One region of the Lelliottia jeotgali genome, then DNA from elsewhere that is predicted to be linked to it. Evidence: predicted binding sites of a transcription regulator. Region 1 holds the regulator's gene; each other region holds the start of a gene.
The links. The regulator Fur, encoded in region 1, represses iron uptake genes when iron is present. The targets are predictions, from matches to a motif close to ATAATAATGAGAACNACTATCAA.
Positions count from the first base shown of each region.

Region 1 (5,015 bases):
TGCAGGCTGTGAGGCGGCGGAAAATTTCAGCATACGCCGTAAAATGTCGGACGCACTCTCGCCAATATGTCGCGTGTGGCTGGCAATATACTGATAGAGCTCATCATCAACTTCGATTGTTTTCATCTTAATCCAGTGCAATATCTTATCTGAATACAAGTCGTTGGGATTATAAGGGCTAATCCCAACCGCGAATAGGGTCAAGCCCGGCCAGCGGCAAAAAGTCAGATTAAACTGGAACCTTGCAGCCGGGCGGCAGAATGGTCAACATAATACCCTAACCTGACACCTGTAAAAAAAGAACTTTGCCATGAAATTGAATAGCCGAGCGCAATCTGCACAATCGCCGAACAATAATTCCCCCATCGTACTGGTTCATGGCCTGTTTGGCAGTCTCGATAACCTGGGCGTGCTGGCGCGCGATCTGGTGGCCGACCACGATATCCTGCAGGTGGATATGCGCAACCACGGGCTTTCCGATCGCAGCCCGGAGATGACCTACAGTGTGATGGCGCAGGATCTGCTGGATACGCTCGATGCGAACAATATTGAAAAGGCGACGCTGATTGGCCATTCGATGGGTGGCAAAGCGGTGATGGCGCTGACGGCGCTGGCGCCTGAGCGTATCGATCAGCTGGTAGTGATTGATGTCGCGCCGGTGGATTATGACGTGCGCCGTCACGACGAAATTTTTGCCGCCATTAATGCCGTGACCGATGCAGGCGTGTCGACTCGCCAGCAAGCCGCTGCGGTAATGCGCGAGCATCTTGATGAAGAAGGCGTGGTGCAGTTTCTGCTGAAATCATTCGTCGATGGCGCATGGCGTTTTAATGTGCCGGTGCTGTGGGACCAGTATTCGGATATTGTCGGCTGGCAGAAGGTTCCGGCCTGGCCGCACCCTACCCTGTTCATTCGCGGGGGCAATTCTCCGTATGTGACCGACGCATATCGCGACGCCCTGTTGGCGCAATTCCCACAGGCGCGTGCGCATGTGATTGCCGGAGCCGGGCACTGGGTTCACGCCGAAAAACCAGAAGCGGTGCTGCGAGCAATACGCCGCTATCTCTCTGATAACGCGATTTGATTAAAAAGCCAGCGACTGATTGCCCGCAGGCTACCAGTCGTTGGCGTGCAGGTTGACGTCATGTATGATGTCGCGCTCATCGCCCCGGCAATAGCAGGGCTGCTTGTTTTCCCCCGAAGTCTCTGAATCATGGCCAAAGAACAAACGGACCGCACGACATTAGATCTGTTCGCGACTGAACGTCGACCGGGACGACCAAAAACCAATCCGCTTTCGCGTGATGAACAGTTGCGCATCAATAAGCGCAATCAGCTGAAACGCGACAAGAGTCGTGGGCTTAAACGCGTCGAGCTAAAACTCAACGCGGAGGCTGTCGACGCCTTAACGGAGCTGGCCGATGCGCGCGAGATCAGCCGCAGTGAGCTGATTGAAGAGATGCTGATGGCACAACTTCAGGCATGGCGCAGCACCAGGTGATCGTCCGAAAATCCACCCAATAGTCCTTTTCATGTAGCACAGAGTGCAGTCCCGCGTGATAGCTGTTTCCGCAGACTTCCCTGTTCTGCTATGATTGCCCTTATCCGTGGACAAATTGCGCCACCATACCATTAAGTTTCAAGAGGTTATTTCACTCATGGCAATCATCGGCATTTTTTTCGGCAGCGATACCGGTAATACCGAAAACATCGCAAAAAACATTCAAAAACAGCTTGGTAAAGACGTTGCCGACGTGCATGACATTGCTAAGAGCAGCAAGGAAGATCTCGAAGGCTACGATATTCTGCTGCTCGGCATTCCGACCTGGTACTACGGCGAAGCGCAGTGTGACTGGGATGATTTCTTCCCGACGCTGGAAGAAGTCGATTTCAACGGCAAGCTCGTGGCCCTGTTTGGCTGCGGCGACCAGGAAGACTACGCGGAATACTTCTGTGATGCGCTGGGGACTATTCGCGACATCATTGAACCACGCGGTGCCGCGATCGTCGGCCACTGGCCAACGGCGGGCTATCATTTCGAAGCCTCTAAAGGCCTGGCGGACGACGATCACTTTGTCGGACTGGCGATTGACGAAGACCGTCAGCCAGAATTGACCGCAGAGCGCGTCGACAAGTGGGTAAAACAGATCCGCGAAGAACTGCACCTCGACGATATTCTGAACGCCTGATCAAATCTGTGAGGCATGGCGATTTACGCCATGCCTCATTGATAGATAATTCCAATCAAAATAATTGCTACAAATTTTTAACTTTTGTGTTCATACCTGTACAATGTCCCAGGGTTACAGTGGATGCCATCGAACAAGTTTGTTGGTGATACCACGTTTTTATAAGCATACTTTGCTTGAGACTTGCAGTTTTCATTTAGGCATGGCAGTTCTATAATGAGACGCATTATCCCAACTGCATTTTCTTTCATTTCCTCTAAAGAAGTGAACCGTTTAGCAACAGGACAGATTCCGCATGACTGACAACAATACCGCATTAAAGAAGGCTGGCCTGAAAGTGACGCTTCCTCGTTTAAAAATCCTGGAAGTTCTGCAAGGACCGGACAACCATCACGTCAGTGCGGAAGACTTATACAAACGTCTGATCGACATGGGCGAAGAGATTGGACTGGCGACCGTATACCGCGTTCTGAACCAGTTTGATGACGCCGGAATTGTCACCCGCCACAATTTTGAAGGCGGTAAATCCGTTTTCGAACTGACGCAGCAGCATCACCACGATCACCTGATTTGCCTCGACTGCGGCAAGGTGATTGAGTTTAGCGATGACTCTATCGAAGCACGTCAGCGTGAAATCGCCACTCGTCATGGCATCCGTCTGACCAACCATAGCCTGTATCTGTATGGTCACTGTGCTGAAGGCGATTGCCGCGAAAACGAGCACGCTCACGATACAAAATAATCGTGTTTTCATACTCTGAGCCAACCTGACGGTTGGCTTTTTTTTGCCTGAAATAAATGCAAAAACGCCCGGCGAGCTTTCGCTGCCGGGCGTTAATCAACGCGAATTACTGCGCGTTATTGTTGCGAATCTCCTGCCAGAGCTGACCGCAATCGGCTTTCACCGCTTCGCCATTACCCGTCTTACGCGCCTGGATACAGGCCTGGTAATCCATCACGCGGACGTTTTCCTGCGTGGCGAACTGCTCATGTGCCTTTTCTTTCTTCAGTACCGTCAACACGCTCTGACAGGCCTGGATTTTTTCCGGCGAGCCTTCAGCGGTATTGATACAGGTGCTGTAAGCCTCTTTGAGACGAGAATCTTCTTTCGGGGCCTGAGGCTGAGCGCACGCAGCCAGTCCTGATGCCAGTACTGCGACAATGACTAATTTCTTCAACATGTCGGTCTCCATTCCGGCGGGAATGTCCCGCCGGACAGTTCATCAGAAGATGGTAAATGGCGCGATAACCATGAATTTCACGTCACGCTCATCCTGGAAGATGTTGCCGTAACCGCCTGCATAGCTTGGAATGTCGGAATGGTTGTCATACTGCGTGAAGTGCAGTTTGAACATAGTGCCTTTAGCGCGACCGTCCTGCAGGGTGTACATCGCATCGAGACTGTAAGAAGACTCTTTCAGACGATAGTTAGGATCGTAGTAAGCGTCTGGCGTCGCCATGTCACCCGGCTTCGCATCCCATGCGTAAGCGTAGGAAGCACCCACTGCCCAGCCCGGAAGATTCCAGTTTTTCAGGTCATACATCGCACCGAAGAAGAGTGCTTTTTCGCCGTCGGCGTTGAAGTCAGAGCGGTTATCCCACCAGATATCCAGACGACCGTTGGACGATGCATAGGTTGGCGTCATACGCTGAAGGAAGTAGCCCTGCTGCCCTTCGGCTTTGACGTAAGTCCCTTCGAGGCGTAAATCCACCTGCCCGATTTTGTAGCCAAAAGTCAGCGCCTGCAGCCATGCGGTGCCGTCATACAGATCGTTCACGCTGCCATCGCTGACTTTGTCGCGTGTGCCGTAGAACTGGTAGCTGGTGGTCAATGGGCCACCAACGATATCGAATTTGTAGCTGGCTTTGGCGAAGTACTGATCGACATAACCTTCAGCCTGACCAAACGCCGCTTCCAGCACGAGATCGTTTTTGAAGTCATATTTCGCGCCGAGAGAGTGGAGATATTCCACGCGGGTCTTTTTATCGTTCTGGTAGAACTTGTCCATCTCGATGTGCCACGGCGCTTTGTACTCGTTGGTCCACATGTAGGAGAAGCTCAACGCACCCGCATCGCCGTAATCAAAGTTTGCCCCAGCTTCAGCACCCTGATAGGTACCCGGCATAAAGCTCCAGTGTGGTGCTAACAGCGTCTGGCCGGTTGGCTGAATGTAACCGCCACGCGCCCATACTGGACCGTATTTGAATTTAGCTGCCGCTTTATACAGGCTGATCCCGCTCTTATCGCCAGACCAGTCTTCTTTGTAGGCTTTGTTACTGGAGGAGAACGCGATTTCGTTGGGGTGCGCGCTATCGCCGTTTTCCGCCATTTCGATAGCGGTGAACGCAGCAATATCCAGACCGAACATATCAGCGGCATAACCAGACTGGAAATCCAGGTTAGCGTTCCAGGTGGAGTGAGAAAGGTTTACTTTGTATTTGTCGCCATCGGTGACGTCTTTACGGTCACGTTCACGTTGCCAGTAATAGATACCGCCCGTGAGTGTCGAATCATCGATAAAGCCTGCTGCCTGAGCCTGCGGAGCTGCAATAAAGCCCGACATTGCTGTCACACCGGCGATAGCCATCGCCAGCGCACTACGTTTGCCACTGAACGTACGCATAGATTGTTCCTCTTTGACGAATAAAAGCGCCTTAAACGGCGAAAAATCTAAAAGACCTAATGGTCAGGGGTAGTCAGAAATACCCTCGAATTAACTACCGCCTTTAGACTATTTTTCGCGACGCGAATTATCAATGCTTTTCAGTGAGCAAAATGCAGGATTATGACGAAGTGCACATAATTGGTAGCGATTTGAAACATAT
Region 1 is NZ_JAENMQ010000004.1:2,300-7,314, forward strand. Features, by position in the region: gene seqA (replication initiation negative regulator SeqA) at 1-126, opposite strand, end outside; gene ybfF (esterase) at 311-1,084, shown strand; gene ybfE (LexA regulated protein) at 1,214-1,501, shown strand; gene fldA (flavodoxin FldA) at 1,659-2,189, shown strand; gene fur (ferric iron uptake transcriptional regulator) at 2,485-2,931, shown strand; gene chiQ (ChiQ/YbfN family lipoprotein) at 3,038-3,367, opposite strand; gene chiP (chitoporin ChiP) at 3,413-4,813, opposite strand.

Region 2 (5,015 bases), on a different contig from region 1:
CGCTGATGAGCTATCTGTTTAAACCGCTGATTGCCCGGCTGGAGCTGGCATTTAAAGAGTACTAACCTGAAGTGTGATAAAATCGTTTTCTTTTTTTTCAGGAGTATCAGTAATGACTGAAGGCCCATTAAATGAAAACGAAATGGAGTGGCTGGAAGAGACATTAATCTCTCATGGTCATGACGATGCGTCCGTTCTCGATCTTTCTGAACTCGACGGCATGCTGACCGCAGTGCTGTCGGGTCCTGTTGTGGTGGAACCTGACACCTGGCTGGTGGCTGTATGGGGCGGCGAAAAACATATTCCGCGCTGGAAAAACGATCGTGAAATGAACCGCTTTATCGATCTTTGCTTTAAGCATATGAACGATATCGCCGAGCGTCTGAGCGATTATCCCGATCAGTTTGAACCGATGTTTGGCGAAAACGAGGTCGAAGGTAATACCTACACCGTGGTGGAAGAGTGGTGTTACGGCTACATGCGCGGGATGGCATTGACCGACTGGTCGACCTTACCCGAAGAGCTGAAAGCGGATTTAGCCGTTATCGCCCTTCATGGCAGCGATGAGAACACCGATCGCGTTGAAGAGATGACCGAAGAGGAATACCACGCGAGCGTCGACAGCATTCGCCCGGCGGCAATTCGTTTGTACAACTACTGGCTGGCGAATCCGCAGGAGCCTCTGGCGAAGAAACCGATCGTCAATGGCGTCAAAGTGGGCCGTAACGATCCCTGTCCTTGCGGCAGCGGGAAGAAGTTTAAGAGCTGTTGTTTGCATTAAAAACAGTGCCGGGTGGCGCTGCGCTTACCTGGCCTACAAAAAAACCTGTAGGCCCGTGCAAGCGAAGCGCCGCCGGGCGGTTTTAGCCCACTTCGGGCAGTAATCCCGCCACAATCAAAAACTGCACCAAAATCACCCCAATCCCACACGCAAACACCAGGGCTAACAACGGCTTCCCACCCCACACCCGATAACCCGAATCTGGATGCTGCTGGCGGCTTTTCCATACCAGCAGGGAAGGGAGCAGCAGCGCCAGCACGGCAAGCGCCACGCCCGCGTAACCGAGTGCCATCACAAATCCGCGTGGATAGAACAGCGCGAAGGCCAGCGGAGGAAGGAAGGTGATCAGGCCCGTCTGAAAGCGTCCGCCGACGGAGCGATTCCGCTGGAATAGATCCGCCAGATAGTCGAACAGTCCGAGCGCCACGCCCAGGAATGAAGTAGCCAGCGCCAGATCGGCAAACAGATGCACCGCCAGCTCAACGTGCGGCGACGCAACCACTTCACGCAACGCCTGTAAAAATCCGTTCAGACCCGAGTGATCGGCCATCAGGCCTATAAAGGTCGAGGAGTCAATGCTGCCCAGCGTCACCAGCTGCCAGAAGATATAGGCAATCAACGGAATGGCGCTACCGATAACAAATACGCGGCGCAGTTTGCGAATATCGCCATTCATGTAGCTGACGATACTCGGCACGCTGCCGTGGAAACCGAACGAGGTAAAAATCACTGGAATGGCAGAAAGCGCCAGCCCCTGCTGGAGCGGTAAGGTCAGCAAATTGACTTTGTGGACGTGCGGGGCGAGTAATGCCAGCATCACCACCAGGAAAATAATCTTGGCAGTAAACAGAAAACGGTTAAACAGATCGACCAGAGAAGTGCCAACGCACACTACGCCACCGCCGATCAGGGTAAAGAAAATCACCCCGGTGGCCGGAGAGATATTTGTGCCAAACCAGTCGTTGACGCTGGAGGCAATCAGTTCACCCGCGCCGCTCATGTACGCCGCTGTCAGGGCATACATCAGGAACATCATGCTAAAACCCGTTATCCACTGGCCGTAGCGACCAAGATAGCGTGCCGCCAGCGAACCGAGGCCCGTATCTGCCGGGACGTGCTGATACACTTCCAGCAGCAGTAAGGCGGTGTAACACATCAGCGCCCACAGGCATCCCAATAGCAGCAGCGTAACGCTAAATCCCACGCCTGCTGCGGCTAACGGCATTGCCAGCATTCCTGCGCCAATCGTCGTGCCTGCGACGATAAAAATACTTCCCAGAGTTCTGTTCTTCACGCTTTCCTCTACTACAACCGCCAATGGCAACCTAATCTGCGGCGCAGAGTAAGACAAAAGCTCAATCTCGTCAAATCCCCGTTACAAGCAGTGTAATGATATTTTTACAGGGTTAAACCTGAGCCAGCGCAAGGCAGCGATACACATTCGCGTTTAGGCTGTCGCTTTCACTTCGGAGGATTTATGGCGTCGATTCACGGACACGATGTGCTCAACATGATGATTGAGTCGGGTGAGCAGTACAGCGAGCAGAGCCTGGTTCAGGCCATTGATTCACGCTTTGGCAGTCATGCGCGTTTTCATACTTGTTCAGCGGAGAATATGACGGCGGCGGAGCTGGTGGCATTTCTGGCGGCGCGCGGGAAATTTGTTCCGCTGGAAGAGGGGTTTTCAACGCACGAAAGTAAAATCTGTCGGCATTAAAAAAAGGGAGCCGGAAGGCTCCCATAAACTTTATTTTTGCGTGTCGAGAGTCGACAACTCTTTATCAATAAAGTACAGACCTTCGCCTGATTTACCCGCCAGTGATAATTTATCGAGAACGGATTTAAACAGTTTCTCTTCTTCGTGCTGTTCTGCAACATACCATTGCAGGAAATTAAAGGTTGGATAATCCTGGCCGATCATTGCCGCGTGAGTCAGCTCGTTAATCTTCTGAGTGATCAGCTGCTCGTGCTCATAGGTCGCGCGGAACAGTTCATCCAGAGAGGTGTACTCAGCAAAAGGAGACGCGACCGGGTTGATGCGCGGCAGGCTGCCGGTATCTGCGAGATAATCGAACAGGCGCTGCATGTGCGTCATCTCTTCCTGAGCATGGCGGCGCAGGAAAGCGGCAGCACCTTCAAAGCTGTGGTAGCTGCACCAGGCACTCATTTGTTGATAAAGCAGGGATGAAAAAAGCTCAAGGTTCATTTGTTCGTTGAGCTTATCAATCATTTCAGTTTTCAGCATAGCGCAGCTCCAGGAAATTATTTATTTTGTCAGTCAGGGCGTCACTATAATTTGTTATTTAAATATTTGCAAAAGGTAAAATAATTATATTATTTATTAAAAATACGAATGGGAATAAAACGCATTGGCAGTAGTTGATATATTAATGAGAATTGTTCTGGTTCTTATTTTAATGAGCTGCCAGCGCTATTCTGGCAGCCCTACCCTTATTACCAGGTTTGCGTAGCGGCGGGATTAACCGCATAGCCCATGCATTTGTACTGGATAGTCACCGTTTCGTTAAGGCACACCGAACCGCTGAACAGACTGCAGGTTTTAATCGGCTGGCCATAGAAAGAGGCGGTCGCGAAGCCCATGCTTTGACACTCGCGCGTGGCCGTCCCGTTGGTGACATAGTCATCGTAACGGGCATTTTGAAAAATCGCCTGGCCGTAATCCAGTCGGACAACGCCGTTTGGCGCATCGGCATTGCTTACCTGCGCCTGACGGGTGACCGTGCAGCCCGCGAGGAGCAGAACTAAACCGGCAACGAATAATCTCTTCATATTTCGCTCTGATTTAATGGGAATACACCATTTTACCGTTCGATCAGTCGAACAATGCCAGGAATAGCCGGATGAATTTCCCTTTCTCTTAACAACGATATGATTTAGTCAGCGAGACTGTCGAAGATCGTGCAGAACTTCAAATGATGCTGACGGAACAAGGCGATAAGCTGCGGATCGAAATGTTTCCCGGCACCCTCAAAGATAACCTCACATGCCAGCTCATGAGTAAACCCCGGCTTATAAACGCGTTTTTGCCTCAGCGCATCGTACACGTCCGCCAGCGCCAGGATGCGCGCCTCAAGCGGAATATTTTCCCCGCGAAGCCCTTCGGGATAACCACTTCCATCCCATTTTTCATGATGGAAGTGGATAATGTTTTCTGCCACCTGACCCAAACCCAGACCCTGAATGATCATATAGCCTTTGGTGGTGTGTAGTTTCATTTCGTTGAATTCCTGCGCGGTCAACGGCCCTTGCTTACGCAAAATGCGCTCGGGTACAGCAATTTTCCCGACGTCGTGCAGCGAGGCAAAATGTTCTATTTCAGCGATCATTTTGCGCGATAGATCCAGTTCACGGGCCATCATCCCGCAGTATTTCGCCACGCGCTGAATATGGCTCCCGGTTTCATCATCGTGCGCGCGGTTTACTTTCTCCAGGGCCTGGACGATGTTGCGGTTCACCAGCCGGTTTTCTTTCATATGACGACGCATCATTACCAGCATTCCGATGCTGAAAAGCGCGGTGATGAGCAAAATCACGCTGATGACCTTGAGAGTATTTTTGGTCAGTGCGGGGAAAAAGTCCCGCGTTTCGTGGCGCTCTAACTGCGTGCGGAAACTGGACAGGCGATTCACCTGAGTCAGCAAGTGATACATGGGATTATCGGGTTGAACCCAGGGACCGATAATCACTTCGCTGCGCGTCACGCCCGCCACTTTCAGTACGCCGCGAAAAAGCTCATTGCCGCGAAGTGTCGATTCCAGTGAACTCAAATCTCCCAAAATATAGTCAATTTTATTGTTCTCAATCGCATCAATAAGGCCGTTAACGCTGTGTCGGGTGACGATCACCACATCGCTGCCAAATCGTTCCTGGAGATAGCGCGCCGAGAACGACCCCGCCAGCACGCCAACGCGCTGGCTACGGATGCTCTCTTCATCCCACAAAAAGGGTTGCTTGATACGGTTGTAATAGACGTTATGCCAGGCAACGTCGGGGCCGATTCGCCCGGCGGCGTGATCAAGGTCTGTTTTCTCTGCGACGTCCACCAGGCGCACCGGCCAGCGCTGCTGCGCCAGCTCCTCGGCATAGTTATCGACAAAATGGACATCCACCTCCATGCCTAGCAGCTCGCGCATGTCATGGATCATGTTGATAGCGGTTCCCTGATAGCCTCGATCGTCTTTCCAGATTATCGGCGCGAAATTCTCATTTTTAG
Region 2 is NZ_JAENMQ010000001.1:772,975-777,989, reverse strand. Features, by position in the region: gene JBO43_RS03770 (HlyD family type I secretion periplasmic adaptor subunit) at 1-65, shown strand, start outside; gene JBO43_RS03765 (YecA/YgfB family protein) at 113-781, shown strand; gene tyrP (tyrosine transporter TyrP) at 864-2,075, opposite strand; gene JBO43_RS03755 (YecH family metal-binding protein) at 2,259-2,498, shown strand; gene ftnA (non-heme ferritin) at 2,529-3,026, opposite strand; gene yecR (YecR family lipoprotein) at 3,236-3,571, opposite strand; gene JBO43_RS03740 (HD domain-containing phosphohydrolase) at 3,676-5,015, opposite strand, start outside.
Region 2: ftnA (non-heme ferritin) is a predicted target of Fur. The motif match lies at 3,172-3,194, and genes of this name have one in related genera.

Region 3 (5,015 bases), on a different contig from region 1:
GTCGACCCTGAGCTGTCAGCTGCTGGTCTGCTCAAGTGCGATTACCGAAGACCTGTACAAGGCCTTCCTGCGTAAGGGCGCGAGCCAGAAAGAGCTGGTGTGGGTCGGTCGCTTTATGGTGCTGGTGGTGGCGCTGGTTTCCATTGCGCTGGCGGCAAACCCGGAAAACCGCGTGCTGGGCCTGGTGAGCTACGCGTGGGCGGGCTTTGGTGCGGCCTTTGGTCCGGTGGTGCTGTTCTCCGTACTCTGGTCACGCATGACCCGTAACGGTGCGCTGGCGGGGATGATCATTGGTGCGGTGACGGTTATCGTCTGGAAACAGTTCGCGTGGCTGGGTCTGTACGAAATCATCCCTGGCTTTATCTTCGGCAGCATCGGGATTGTAGTGTTCAGCCTGCTGGGCAAAGCGCCGTCGGCGTCGATGCAGGAACGTTTTGCAGAAGCGGATGCGCATTACCACACGGCACCGCCGTCGAAATTACAGCCGGAATAAGTTTTGCGGTCTTAAGCCCGGTGGCGCTGCGCTTGCCGGGCCTACAAAACCCGCAAATCCGTAAAATATGTAGGCCGGGTAAGCGTTAGCGCCACCCGGTTTTTTTTTGTATCAGAACTGCACGCACACTGGCTGATCAACCCGCATCACCGATTCCTGTGCAAACCGCGATTTATAAATCCCACGTAACGCTTCGATATTGCTCTCACTCTGGGCGTCTTTCCCGTGGATTAGCATCAAGGCTTTGCTTGGCTCACGCGCCACTTTCCCGTCGTTGCCCAGCCATTGACCGCGCGCATCAAACACCGTTAAGCCATCGCGAAAACGCGGCGTCACGTCCTGATCGACAAACTGCTGCCACTCCTGGCCGGTGATCGCCGCACCTGCCGGACGATTCAGGCCGAAATAGAGGGTAGTTTGCTGCATCTGGTTATCTGCTTTACAGGTGGCGTCAGCGGCAGAGTGAGATGGAGCGTTGCAGCCTGCCAGCAGGAAAAGCGCGGCAGCCATAAGCCCGGTTTTGATGGTCATTGTTCGGTATCCTCGTTGTTCGAAAAAAGCCGGGTGGCGCTAACGCTTACCCGGCCTACGGTTTTGTAGGCCCGTGCAAGCGCAGCGCCGCCGGGCAAAAAATTACAGCACCAGTCCCGCAAAGCTCGCCGACAGCAGGCTCACCAGCGTCGCGCCGTACACCAGGCGCAGACCAAAGCGAGACACCACGTTGCCTTGCTTTTCGTTTAGCCCTTTGATCGCACCGGCAATAATCCCGATAGAGGCAAAGTTAGCGAACGACACCAGGAAGATGGAGAGAATACCCAGCCCGCGTGGTGTCATCTGACCGGCAATTTTTTGCAGCTCGATCATTGCCACAAATTCATTCGCCACCAATTTGGTCGCCATAATGCTGCCCGCATTCAGCGCATCACTCAGCGGAATACCCACCAGCCACGCCAGGGGATAAAACACATAGCCGAGGATCTGCTGGAAGCTCATGCCAAATACGCTGGAGAACAGGGCGTTGACCGCACTAATAAGAGCAATAAAGCCAATCAGCATCGCCAGAATAATCATCGCGACTTTAAAACCTGCCAGAATATACTCGCCCAGCATTTCAAAGAAACTCTGCGATTCGTGCAGCTTTTCCAGTTTGATTTCAGGTTCGGCTTCCGGGCGTGTCGGGTTGATGACCGACAAAATAATAAAGGTGCTGAACATATTGAGGATCAGCGCCGCAACCACATATTTCGCATCCAGCATGCTCATATACGCGCCGACAATGGACAGCGAAACGGTCGACATTGCTGTGGCCGCCATAGTGAACAGGCGTCGAGAGGAGAGATCGCCCAGCACGCCTTTGTAAGCAATAAAGTTTTCCGACTGGCCCAGAATCAGCGAACTGACGGCGTTAAAGGATTCCAGCTTCCCCATACCATTCACTTTGGACAGCAGCGTGCCGATGACGCGAATAAAAATCGGCAAAATTCGCCAGTGCTGGAGAATACCAATCAGGGCAGAGATGAAAATAATCGGGCAGAGTACGCCAAGGAATATGAATGCCAGCCCTTTTTCGCCCATCCCGCCAAAGACAAAATTGGTGCCTTCAGCGGCAAATTTCAGCAATGATTCGAAGAAGCCCGAGACATATTTAATCGCGAAAAGACCGCTCTCGGCATGCAGGAAAAAGAATGCCAGCGCAATTTCAATCACAATAAGCTGCAAAATATAGCGAATACGAATTTTTCGGCGGTCGAAACTCACCAGCCAGGCGAGCGCAAGAATAATCACCAGCGCCAGCAGGAAATGAACAAAGTTATACATTTTTAGATTTTCAGCAGGTAAACGAAGCGCTTATTTAGCCATAGGGCACTGGAGCCGTAAATGGGCATTTACGTTATAACTTATATACATAACGGTAACGAGCGTAACTATTAACTGGCGATGGGTTTACAACTCGTCATCAAAACCCAACACATTTCGCTTGTTTTTCTTTCTGTCGTAATGATAATCACTATCACAGTTATTTACCTTTCTTTGCACCAGTTGACCGCGATAAACATTTAAGGTGTCGGCATGTTTGTTCCATTTCTCATTATGTTACGTGAAGGTCTTGAAGCGGCCTTAATTGTCAGCTTGATCGCCAGCTATCTGAAGCGCACCCAGCGCGGCCGCTGGATCGGGGTGATGTGGATTGGCGTGTTTCTCGCCGCTGCACTCTGCCTGGGGCTAGGGATTCTGATCAACGAAACCACCGGTGAATTCCCGCAGAAAGAGCAGGAGCTGTTCGAAGGAATCGTCGCGGTGATCGCCGTGGTGATCCTCACCTGGATGGTGTTCTGGATGCGCAAAGTGTCGCGCAATGTCAAAGTCCAGCTCGAGCAGGCGGTCGATAACGCCCTGCAAAAGGGCAATAACCACGGCTGGGCGCTGATCGGCATGGTCTTTTTCGCCGTCGCGCGTGAAGGTCTGGAATCCGTGTTCTTCCTGCTGGCGGCATTCCAGCAGGACGTGGGGATCTGGCCGCCGCTTGGCGCGATGCTCGGCCTGGCGACCGCGGTGGTGCTCGGCTTTATGCTCTACTGGGGCGGTATTCGCCTGAACCTCGGCGCGTTTTTCAAATGGACCAGTCTGTTTATTCTGCTGGTAGCAGCAGGGCTGGCCGCAGGGGCGATTCGCGCCTTCCACGAGGCGGGCCTGTGGAACCACTTCCAGGACGTCGCTTTCGATTTCAGTAACACGCTCTCCACCCATTCTCTGACCGGCACCCTGCTTGAAGGTATCTTCGGCTATCAGGAAACGCCGAGCGTCAGCGAAGTGGCGATGTATTTCATCTATCTCATTCCGGCGCTGGTGCTGTTCTTTATGCCATCACGCCCCAGTACTCAGCCGTCGCGTACTGCGCCCTGAAGTGCTTCGTGTTGTTTATACATACTTTTAGAAAGGGAAGGGTCATGGCAATTCAATTTCGACGTACTGCGTTACAGGCAGGTGTGGCAGCGCTGTTTGCTTATGCGTTCTCTGCGGGCGCGGCGGATGTGCCTCAGGTGAAAGTTACCGTGAACGACAAACAGTGTGAGCCGATGACCATCACGGTCAACAGCGGTAAAACTCAGTTTATCATTCAGAACCACAGCCAGAAGGCGCTGGAGTGGGAAATCCTCAAAGGCGTAATGGTGGTGGAAGAGCGTGAAAACATCGCCCCTGGCTTTAGCCAGAAGATGACCGCCAACCTGCAGCCGGGCGAATACGACATGACCTGCGGCCTGCTGACCAATCCGAAAGGCAAGCTGATCGTGAAAGGCGAAGCCACGGCGGATGCGGCGAAAGGCGAAGCGCTGCTGAGCCTGGGCGAGGCGATCACCGCCTATAAAGCCTACGTGACCAAAGAAACCGCTGACCTGGTCGCCGGGACCAAAGCCTTCACCGACGCGGTGAAAGCGGGCGATATCGAGAAAGCGAAATCCCTGTACGCACCGACGCGCCAGCACTACGAGCGTATCGAACCGATTGCTGAGCTGTTCTCTGACCTCGACGGCAGTATCGACGCCCGTGAAGATGATTACGAGCAGAAAGCCGCCGATCCGAAATTCACCGGCTTCCACCGTCTGGAAAAAGCGCTGTTTGGCGACAACTCCACCAAAGGGATGGAGAAATACGCGGAGCAGCTGAACACCGACGTGCTTGATCTGCAAAAACGCATCAGCGAGCTGGCCTTCCCACCGTCAAAAGTGGTGGGTGGCGCGGCGGGCCTGATTGAAGAAGTTGCCGCCAGCAAAATCAGCGGGGAAGAAGACCGCTACAGCCACACCGATCTGTGGGACTTCCAGGCCAACGTTGACGGCGCGCAGAAAATTGTAGACCTGCTGCGTCCGCAGCTGCAGAAAGACAACAGCGAACTGCTGGCGAAAGTGGATGCCAACTTCAAGAAAGTGAACACTATTCTGGCGAAGTACCGTACCAAAGACGGGTACGAGACTTACGACAAGCTGACCGATGCCGACCGTAATGCGCTGAAAGGCCCAATCACCACGCTGGCGGAAGATCTGGCTCAGCTGCGCGGCGTACTGGGTCTGGACTAAGCATCATGAGTAAACATCAAGAAGTCGACGTGGCGGAACCTTCGCGCCGTCGACTGTTAAAAGGGGTGGGGGCGCTTGGCGGCGCGCTCGCTCTGGCGGGCGGTTGCCCGGTGGCGCATGCGGCCAAACCGCAAAGCGCGCCGGGGACGCTCTCCCCGAATGCCCGCATGGAGACGCAGCCTTTTTACGGTGAGCATCAGGCCGGAATTCTGACGCCGCAGCAGGCGGCGATGATGGTGGTGGCGTTTGACTCGCTGGCGAGCGATAAAGCGGATCTGGAACGGCTATTCCGTTTGCTGACCAGGCGCATTGCGTTTCTGACGGCGGGCGGCCCAGCGCCGGAAACACCAAACCCGCGCATGCCACCGATGGATTCAGGCATTCTTGGGCCGTTTATCGCCCCGGATAACCTGACCGTGACGGTCTCCGTCGGGGAAACGCTGTTT
Region 3 is NZ_JAENMQ010000003.1:252,642-257,656, reverse strand. Features, by position in the region: gene putP (sodium/proline symporter PutP) at 1-493, shown strand, start outside; gene JBO43_RS10070 (DUF3574 domain-containing protein) at 605-1,024, opposite strand; gene JBO43_RS10065 (NupC/NupG family nucleoside CNT transporter) at 1,127-2,311, opposite strand; gene efeU (iron uptake transporter permease EfeU) at 2,564-3,397, shown strand; gene efeO (iron uptake system protein EfeO) at 3,442-4,569, shown strand; gene efeB (iron uptake transporter deferrochelatase/peroxidase subunit) at 4,575-5,015, shown strand, end outside.
Region 3: efeU (iron uptake transporter permease EfeU) is a predicted target of Fur. The motif match lies at 2,486-2,508, and genes of this name have one in related genera.

Region 4 (5,015 bases), on a different contig from region 1:
GCACCGTCAGGGATCTGATCGCGCAGGTCGGCGATGGCATTTTTACCAAACAGAATGCGGGTTGGGGTATGCAGATTAAAATTGTTCATTGCTCGTGCCCTTTATGTGGGTGAAAAACGTGGCGGCGTCGATGGCTGCCTGATGGTGCCCATTGTGGCCATCGGACGCACGCCTCTCAATGCACATTCCTGCCGTTGTCTTGCCCATTTCTACAGAGGGCTGGAGAAAAGGGAAAAAGATGCGCAAACTGGCATCACTGGAAACCGTATCGGGAACGAACCTAAATGAACCGCGATGAGATTTGCCTTCAGCTCACAGGCCAAATTAATAGACTGAAAGATAAAGAAAATAATCTCAATGAGCTGCTGCCGGATATCCGCCTGTTGTACGGCACGCAGCCCGGTACGCGCACGCCTGTGATGTATCAGCCTGGCATCGTATTTCTCTTTTCGGGCCATAAAATTGGCTATATCAACGAACGCGTCTTCCGCTATGACACCAATGAATATTTGCTCCTGACAGTACCTTTACCCTTTGAATGTGAAACTTTCGCGACAGAGGCGGTTCCGCTGGCCGGTATTCGCGTCAACGTGGATATTCTTCAGCTGCAGGAGCTGCTGATGGATATTGGCGAAGACGAACTGTTCCAGCCGGCGATGGCGGCAAGCGGAATCAACTCCGCGACGCTCTCGGATGAAATTCTTTGCGCCATTGAGCGCCTGCTGGATGTGATGGAACGCCCGCTCGATGCGCGTATTCTGGGTAAGCAGATTATTCGTGAGATTCTGTATCACGTGCTGATGGGACCGGGCGGCGGGGCGCTGCTGGCGCTGGTGAGCCGTCAGACCCATTTCAGCCTGATCAGCCGCGTATTGAAGCGCATTGAAAGTCAGTACACGGAAAACCTGAGTGTCGATGAGCTGGCGTCAGAAGCCAATATGAGCGTCTCGGCGTTTCACCATAACTTTAAATCCGTCACCAGCACCTCGCCGCTGCAATATCTGAAAAGCTATCGCCTGCACAAAGCGCGGATGCTGATGATTCACGACGGCATGAAGGCCAGCGCGGCGGCGATGCGCGTGGGGTACGAAAGTGCGTCGCAGTTCAGTCGTGAATTTAAACGCTATTTTGGCGTGACGCCGGGGGAAGATGCGGCGCGAATCAGAATGATGCAGGGGATTTAAATTATCCTCTCCCCATTGGGGAGAGGATGGAAGAGATTAGGCGCTACAGCATTTCTTCTTAATAACCACAAACAACGTTCCCACGAGGCCCGCAACCAGCAGGAAAATCGGCAGGATCATCAGGAAAGTCATGACCTGATCTTCGTGGTGTTTAACGAACGGGATCATGCTCAGCGCATAACCCAGTGACGTGACCACGCCGACCCACAGCAGGCCGCTCAGCCAGTTAAAGAATTGAAAGCGGCGGTTCGACAGACCAGAAATCCCGGCCATTGTTGGCAGCAGAGTGCGAACGAAGGCCAGAAAACGCCCGGCCAGCAGCGCCAGCAGGCCATGACGGTCAAACATGCAGGTCGCTCTTTCGTGATATTTGACCGGCAGTTGCGCCAGCCAGCCTTTCACCACGCGGGTATTCCCGAGCCAGCGGCCCTGCAAATAGCTCAGCCAGCAGCCCAGGCTGGCGGCGGAGGTTAAAATCACGACCGTCGGGGCGAAGTCCATAACGCCTTTACCGATTAACGCACCGGCTAATAACAGCAGGCTGTCGCCGGGAAGGAACGATGCTGGCAGCAGGCCGTTTTCCAGAAATAATGTGGCGAACATAACGAAATAAACAACACCCACAACATGCGGGTCCGCCAGCGCTGCAAAATCGTGTTGCCAGAGCGCAGCGATAATATCTTGAATGACAGCCATGGACTTTCCTGTGGAACAACGGATATGCGGCTATTGTACTCCTGATTTACCCGGCTTGGGTTGATCGCGTACGCAACAAACGCAGACTTTTATGCGGTCTGTGTCTGTAAAACCGTCCGGGAGTACGTTTACAGCCTGCACTCTACACGATACGTTCAAAACCTGCCGACAAATCCGCGAGCAGATCATCAACATTTTCTAAACCGATATGCAGTCGGATCAGGGTGCCGGTAAAGTCGATTTCGCCGCCGGGACGTAGCTCAGCCAACTGCTCAGGCTGATTAGGCAGAATCAGAGATTCAAAGCCGCCCCACGAGTAGGCCATGCTAAAGAGCGAGAAGTTATCCAGGTAGGCGGCCAGCTCGTCGTTGTTCAGGCGTTTTTTAAGCACAAACGAGAACAAACCGCTGCTGCCCGTAAAGTCACGTTTCCAGAACTCGTGGCCTTTGCTGCCCGGTAGGGCCGGATGATTGACGCGTTCCACCTGCGGATGTTGTGCCAGCCATTCGGCCACTTTCAGGCTGCTTTCATGATGCTGACGCAAGCGAACGCCCAACGTGCGAATACCACGGCTGGTCATGTAGGCAGTATCGGCATCGACCATCTGCCCCATCAGGTAAGCATTTTCGCGCAGCTGATCCCAGCAGCGGGCGTTAGACACCGCCGTGCCAATCATGCCGTCGGAGTGCCCAATCAGATATTTGGTCGCCGCCTGAATAGAGATGTCGATGTCAAAATCGAGGGCTTTAAACAGCACGCCCGCCGCCCAGGTATTGTCGATCATGATGATGGCGTCAGGCGCGATGCGGCGTACCGCGCGAACAATGGCCGGAACGTCATGCACTTCCATTGTGATAGAGCCGGGAGATTCCAGGAACACGATGCGCGTATTTGGCTGAATAAGTTCTGCGATCCCTTCGCCGATCAGCGGATCGAACCAGCCGGTGGTGACGCCCAGACGGGTCAGAATTTTGGTGCAGAAATCCTGGCTCGGCTCGTAGGCGGTGTTGGTCATCAGGATATGGTCGCCCTGTTCAACAAACGCCAGAATAGTATTGGCTACCGCCGCTGCGCCGCACGGGAATAGCGCACAACCGACACCGCCTTCCAGCTCGCACATCGCTTCCTGCAATGAGAAATGGGTCAGCGTGCCGCGACGACCGTAAAACAGCTCGCCTTTCGCCCGGTTACGGGTGGCGTGCTTTTTGGCCTCAACGGTATCGAAGACCAGCGAGGAGGCGCGCTGAATCACGCTATTGACCGAACCCTGAGTGTACTTTTTACTGCGTCCGGCCTGGACAAGCGTGGTATCAAGATGCTTCTCTGTCATGTTCGCTAAACCTGTTTTATCCGTCTGGACGTCCAGACTACCACGACTATGAAAATCTGCACCCGGATGCTAAGCGAATAAGCAGAAAATTTTATCAAAAATACGCATAAGAAATTTTTACTGCGTAAGCGCAAGGAAAATGAGCGAAATTTACGGCACTATGCAAATACTAATGAGAACTACTATCAATTCGACGTGGTTTTGATATTATTATGCTCAGAATTTGTGATTTGCGTCCTGGAGATACAGAGTGGGTAATAATTTGATGCAGACGGATCTCTCCGTTTGGGGCATGTATCAACATGCTGACATCGTGGTTAAGATTGTGATGATCGGCCTGATTCTGGCGTCCGTGATCACCTGGGCAATTTTCTTCAGCAAGAGCGTCGAGCTGATTTCCCAAAAGCGTCGTCTCAAGCGCGAGCAGCAGCAACTGGCTGAAGCTCGCTCTCTGGATCAGGCGTCTGACATGACGTCTGCGTTCGCAGCAAAAAGCCTGACTACCCAATTAGTTTACGAAGCTCAGAACGAGCTGGAACTCTCCGCAGGCAGTGAAGATAACGAAGGCATTAAAGAGCGTACAGGTTTCCGCCTGGAGCGTCGCGTTGCTGCCGTCGGTCGACACATGGGCCGTGGGAATGGTTATCTGGCGACTATCGGTGCAATTTCGCCGTTTGTCGGTCTGTTTGGTACCGTATGGGGCATTATGAACAGCTTCATCGGGATTGCTCAAACGCAAACCACTAACCTTGCGGTTGTGGCGCCGGGTATCGCAGAAGCGCTGCTGGCAACGGCTATCGGCCTGATTGCTGCCATCCCTGCGGTGGTTATCTATAACGTCTTCGCGCGTATGATTGGCAGCTTCAAAGCCACGCTCGGTGATGTTGCTGCGCAGGTTCTGCTGCTGCAAAGCCGCGATCTCGACCTCAGTGCCAGCTCCGTTAAGCCGGTCCATTCTGCTTCGAAACTGCGTGTAGGTTGATACGTTATGGCAATGCGTCTTAATGAAAATCTGGACGATAACGGCGAAATGCATGAAATCAACGTGACGCCGTTTATCGACGTCATGCTGGTTCTGCTGATTATCTTCATGGTGGCCGCGCCTCTGGCGACGGTGGACGTGAAGGTGAATCTGCCGGCGTCTTCCAGCCAGCCGCAGCCGCGACCGGAAAAACCGATTTACCTGTCGGTAAAAGCCGATAAATCGATGTTCCTGGGCAACGACCCGGTTACCGATGAATCCGTTATTCCGGCACTCGATGCGCTGACTGAGGGCAAGAAAGACACCACCGTCTTCTTCCGAGCGGATAAAACCGTCGACTACGAAACTATGATGAGAGTAATGGACCGGCTTCACCAGGCGGGTTATCTCAAGATTGGTTTGGTAGGCGAAGAGAAAACGGCAGCCAAATAAAATGCAAAACGGTAACCCAAGGGTTACCGTTTTTGTTTGTGTTCTCCCTCTCCCACGGGAGAGGGTTGGGGTGAGGGCAACAGCCCGCACAGACGTTTATCCCAAATGCTCCCCGCCGCACACGCCGTGCACTTCCGCCGTCACGTAACTCGATTCCTGACTTGCCAGATAGACATACACCCCAGCCAGCTCAGCAGGCTGCCCCGCACGCTTCATCGGTGTCTTCTGACCAAACTGAGGGATTTTCTCCTGCGTCTGTCCGCCAGAAATTTGCAACGCGGTCCAGATTGGACCTGGGGCGACGACGTTGACGCGAATACCTTTCTCCGCCACCTGTTTCGCCAGACCCCGGCTGTAGTTCAATATCGCCGCCTTAGTAGAGGCGTAATCG
Region 4 is NZ_JAENMQ010000007.1:172,956-177,970, forward strand. Features, by position in the region: gene yqhD (alcohol dehydrogenase) at 1-89, opposite strand, end outside; gene JBO43_RS14785 (AraC family transcriptional regulator) at 285-1,184, shown strand; gene yghB (DedA family general envelope maintenance protein YghB) at 1,221-1,880, opposite strand; gene metC (cystathionine beta-lyase) at 2,023-3,210, opposite strand; gene exbB (tol-pal system-associated acyl-CoA thioesterase) at 3,461-4,192, shown strand; gene exbD (TonB system transport protein ExbD) at 4,199-4,624, shown strand; gene JBO43_RS14810 (SDR family oxidoreductase) at 4,721-5,015, opposite strand, start outside.
Region 4: exbB (tol-pal system-associated acyl-CoA thioesterase) is a predicted target of Fur. The motif match lies at 3,377-3,399, and genes of this name have one in related genera.